2 regions of the Brevibacillus sp. MER 51 genome follow, and region 2 is predicted to be linked to the other one. Evidence: predicted binding sites of a transcription regulator. Region 2 holds the regulator's gene; the other holds the start of a gene.
The links. Region 2 encodes LexA, which represses DNA repair genes until DNA is damaged. Its sites were predicted from a motif close to CGAACATATGTTCG; they were not measured.
Positions count from the first base shown of each region.

Region 1: a site for LexA is predicted at 1,672-1,685, ahead of uvrB (excinuclease ABC subunit UvrB). Genes of this name have one in related genera too.

Region 1 is NZ_JAMAUS010000006.1:368,946-371,358, reverse strand. It holds gene uvrB (excinuclease ABC subunit UvrB) at 1-1,593, opposite strand, end outside; gene M3630_RS15770 (flagellar hook assembly protein FlgD) at 1,774-2,413, shown strand, end outside.
Region 2 is NZ_JAMAUS010000001.1:762,910-765,322, reverse strand. It holds gene M3630_RS02905 (DUF4269 domain-containing protein) at 1-329, opposite strand, end outside; gene M3630_RS02900 (DUF456 domain-containing protein) at 438-923, shown strand; gene lexA (transcriptional repressor LexA) at 974-1,597, opposite strand; gene yneA (cell division suppressor protein YneA) at 1,760-2,095, shown strand; gene M3630_RS02885 (DUF896 domain-containing protein) at 2,172-2,369, shown strand.

The DNA.
Region 1 (2,413 bases), on a different contig from region 2:
GCGCTCATTGCGCAGGAACCCTTCCTTGTCTGCATCCAAAATCGCCACAAGCGATACCTCCGGCAGGTCTAGACCTTCCCGCAAGAGGTTGATCCCGACAAGCACGTCAAACTCGCCCAAACGCAACGAACGTAAAATCTGCATCCGCTCAATCGTTTTAATATCCGAGTGAAGATAGCGGACCTTGATTCCGATTTCTTTCAGATAGTCCGTCAAATCCTCAGACATTTTCTTCGTAAGAGTCGTGACGAGAACTCGCTCATTTTTTGCAATCGTAGCTTGAATCTCGCCAATCAAATCGTCAATCTGTCCTTTGATCGGACGTACCGTAACCGTTGGGTCAATCAAGCCTGTCGGACGAATCACCTGCTGCACCATTTCCGGGCTGTGCTCCAGCTCATAAGGACCAGGCGTAGCTGAAATGTAAATCGCTTGTTTCAGCTTTCCTTCAAACTCTTCGAACTTGAGTGGGCGGTTATCGCGTGCAGAAGGCAGACGGAATCCGTGATCGACGAGTACATCCTTTCGTGCGCGGTCACCGTTATACATCCCCCGAACCTGCGGCAAGGTCATATGCGACTCATCCATCATGACGATAAAATCTTCTGGGAAGTAATCCAGCAAGGTATACGGAGCATGCCCGGCAGGAAGTCCCGTCAGATGACGTGAGTAGTTTTCAATACCGGAGCAAAAGCCCATCTCCATCATCATCTCAATATCGTACCGTGTGCGTTGCTCCAGTCGCTGTGCTTCCAGAAGCTTGCCCGCATCACGGAATTCTTTCAGTCTTTCTTCCAGTTCGGCCTCGATGCTTTGGATAGCCAGCTTCATTTTCTCCTCGCGCGTCACGTAGTGAGAGGCAGGGAAAATGGCAATGTGATCACGCTGTCCCAAAATCTCCCCGGTCAGTACGTCAATCGAAGTAATCCGCTCAATTTCATCTCCGAAAAACTCTACGCGAATCGCCTGCTCACTCTGTGAAGCAGGAAAAATCTCCACCACGTCACCCCGCACGCGGAACGTACCACGTGTAAAGTTGATATCGTTGCGTGTGTACTGGATATCGACCAGCCGATGCAAAATCTCGTCCCGTCCTTTTTCCATGCCAACACGCAAAGACAAGAGCAGTTCGCGATACTCTTCCGGCGAACCCAATCCGTAAATGCAGGAGACGGAGGCAACGATGATCACGTCTCGGCGTTCAAACAGCGCACTGGTAGCCGAGTGACGGAGCTTGTCGATCTCCTCGTTGATGCTCGAGTCTTTTTCAATAAACGTATCCGATTGGGGAATGTATGCTTCGGGTTGATAGTAATCGTAGTAGCTGACGAAGTATTCCACCGCGTTGTTCGGGAAAAACTCCTTAAACTCTGCACACAGCTGAGCGGCCAGAGTTTTGTTGTGAGCCATCACGAGTGTCGGCCTGTTCACCTGAGCAATTACCTGGGCAGCCGTATAAGTCTTTCCCGTTCCCGTCGCACCCAGCAATGTCTGGTGTCGCTTGCCAGCCTTTAACCCTGCCACCAGCTCGGCAATGGCAGTCGGCTGGTCACCGGACGGTTGAAACTCCGATACCAATTCAAAACGCTCCATTCCCTCGTTCATCTCCTCATAGCATGACTGTTTCTACTTCCATTATAACACAATTCCGGCTAGTTTAAGCCCAAAATTCGAACAAACGTTTGTCTTCATCTTTCCACCAATTTTTCCGATATAAGATGAAGGAAGCACAAACATACGCAGATACACTCGCCACCTTCAGGGAGGATTGACATGTCAGATACCGGAACAACCGTCAAAAATAACCCTTATATACAACCGCATATGAGCTATAAAGGCAAAAAAGAATTCTCCACAGAGCTCGACCAAAATGCCTTTATGAAGCTCATGCTGGAGCAGTTAAAGCATCAAGACCCTATGTCCCCCATGGACAACTCTCAGTTCATCCAGCAAACAAGTATGCTGACCATGGTAGAAAAAATCACAAAAATGACCACGCTGATGGAGCAATCGAACAACAGCATGGTCACTTTGGAAAAGTATGAAAAGCTGGTAGGTCGTACTGCCTCGTATTCCCTTACTACAAAAGACGAGATGACGGGAGAAACCAAGACGGAGAAGAAAGAAGGCGTACTTGATGCCGTCTACATGGATCAAGGCAAAATCTACTTCCGTATTGCAGGCGAATCGACGCCGATTCCGCTGGCAGACGTCTCCGGATTGGAATCGCAAGGTCTGGCCGGCAACACACTCGACAACAGCGTGAAGTACATGGAAATGATCGGTCGTGAGATTTCCTATAAAGTAACAAAGGAAGTCGACCGGGATGGCAATCCAGATACCAAAAACGACATTTCCAAAGTTGATGAAATCTTGAATGGCGTCATCACTGGTTTTACCACCAAAAACGGTA
Region 2 (2,413 bases):
TGAGCAAACAATTCAAACCAAAAGTCAGCTGTGAAAAAAGAGATAACGCACGTGGGGATACTTTTTATATCTAGTTGAGTCACTTCAAATCCAGGCAAACAGCCAAACGCTTTACGAACAACCTGCTCAAACTGATGCAAATCATGACTCTCGCAAATAATATCCAGATCACTTCCTACAACGTCAATGTTCAATGGGATGGTTCCGGCAAGCACTGGACGGTAATCGGATAGTACTTCCATGAGGTGCGTCTGTTGAATTGCTTCCAACGCCGCTTTTTGGCGTATTGTTCCTCTGCCCAGGTAAGAGAGATCATGCCAATTTCTCATGAGACAACCTCCATGTCTACTTTCTTTTAAAATAGTTTAGACAAAAGTGAATAAGTACGCAACGAAATCGGTAATCACTCGTATACCTAAATGAAGGGAGTGTAGTGGATGGAAATATTTTTGTGGGTCGTAGTTGTGTTGTTGTTCTTGCTTAGCATCGCAGGAATTTTCTTACCCGTTTTACCTGATACGATCTTGCTGTGGGCGGGCTTTTTACTCTATCACTTTTTTATTGCAGATCCGGGAGCGGGATTGCCGGCATCCTTTTGGTGGGGAATGGTCGTTCTAAGCATTCTACTTTACGGTGCTGACTTGCTGACGAACATGTACTTCGTGAAAAAGTATGGGGGGTCAAAGTGGTCGTCCATTGCCGCTGCGGTCGGAATTATCCTCGGGATTTTCGTGTTTCCACCGTTTGGTATGCTGATCTTGCCGTTTGTATTCGTCGTTCTCGTAGAGTTAATGGTGCAGAAGCAATCGATGGAGCGAGCAGTGAAAGCAGGGGTAGGTTCACTGATCGGATTTTTGGGTAGTGCGGTCGTAAAAGTCATCTTGCAAGTTACGATGATCATCTGGTTTTTTATCGCCAGATAACATATAGAAAACGAAAAGGACAGCCGAGGCTGTCCTTTTTTACGTGGAAACTAGTGAATGAGGCGATAGACACCGATGACTTTACCGAGAATGGTGACATGCTCCAGAATGATCGGTTCCATTGTGGCATTCTCCGGTTGGAGTCGGAAGTGGTTCTTTTCTTTGAAAAATCTTTTGACGGTCGCTTCGTCTTCTTCTGTCATGGCTACGACAATGTCACCATTGTTCGCTACGTGTTGTTGGCGAACAATGACGTAATCTCCGTCGAGAATTCCGGCATCAATCATACTGTTCCCGGAGACACGCAGCATGTAGACCTTGTCTGAAGTCACGATATTGTCTGGAAGCGGGAAGTATTCTTCCACATCCTCAATGGCTGTAATCGGTTGTCCAGCAGTTACTTTTCCGATTACGGGCACACGGACGACAGAGTCTTCGAAATTGTCTTGAAAACGATCTTCATCTGATAGCAATTCGATGGCGCGAGGTTTGGTAGGGTCTCGACGGATGAGGCCTTTTTTCTCTAAACGTGCCAAATGACCATGTACCGTTGAGCTGGAAGCGAGTCCGACAGCCTCTCCAATTTCACGTACAGAAGGCGGATATCCTTTATCACGAACTTCCTTTCGTATGAACTCGATGATGGCTTGTTGTCTACTCGATAATTTTGACATAGAAAGACACCCCTGATTTCTCGAACATATTTTCCTATATTATACCATGGGAGCTTGCGTTCGACAAACATAAGTTCGATTCATTGTTGACATGAACGTATGTTCTCATTTATTATGAGTTTACAAGAGGACAGAACGTATGTTTGTAAGGGGGCCATTATCATGAATTCATCGACTGTACGTAATCGTTTCGAGAAAAAAGAAGAACGTCGTGTTCGTTTTGGTATCACGAGAGGTCAAGCTCTCTTGTTTCTTATTACATTTATTCTCTTTTTTTACTTGTTGACCGAACTAGTGTTTGCTTCTTCGCCAATGGAGGAGCCACAAGGCATTGAGGTAACCGTACAATCCGGAGATAGCCTATGGTCGTTAGCCGTTCGCTACTCAGATCAGCATACAGATGTTCGTGACTATATCATAGAAATCAAGGAAGCGAACGGTTTGGATAGCAACAGGATTTACCCGGGTCAGACTCTGATCATGCCTGATATGCCGTAAGTGTTCGGCTGTCTTGCGGGATCATTCGAATGTGGTATAATGAAGCGGCACTACTACAGAGTGGGAGGAACCAGCAGTGGTATCTGACGCAGAAATTAAACGCATTAATGAATTGGTCAAAAAATCTCGCGAAGAAGGTTTGACTGAAGAAGAAAAGCTCGAACAAAAAGCATTGCGCCAAAAGTACATTGACGCCGTTAAGCTTTCATTGAGAGCAAATTTGGATTCCATCCGTTATGTGGAAGACCTTGAAGAAAATAAGCCAAAACAGTAAGATAACAATTACTGATACGACAGACATCCTCGCTTGACGCTAGG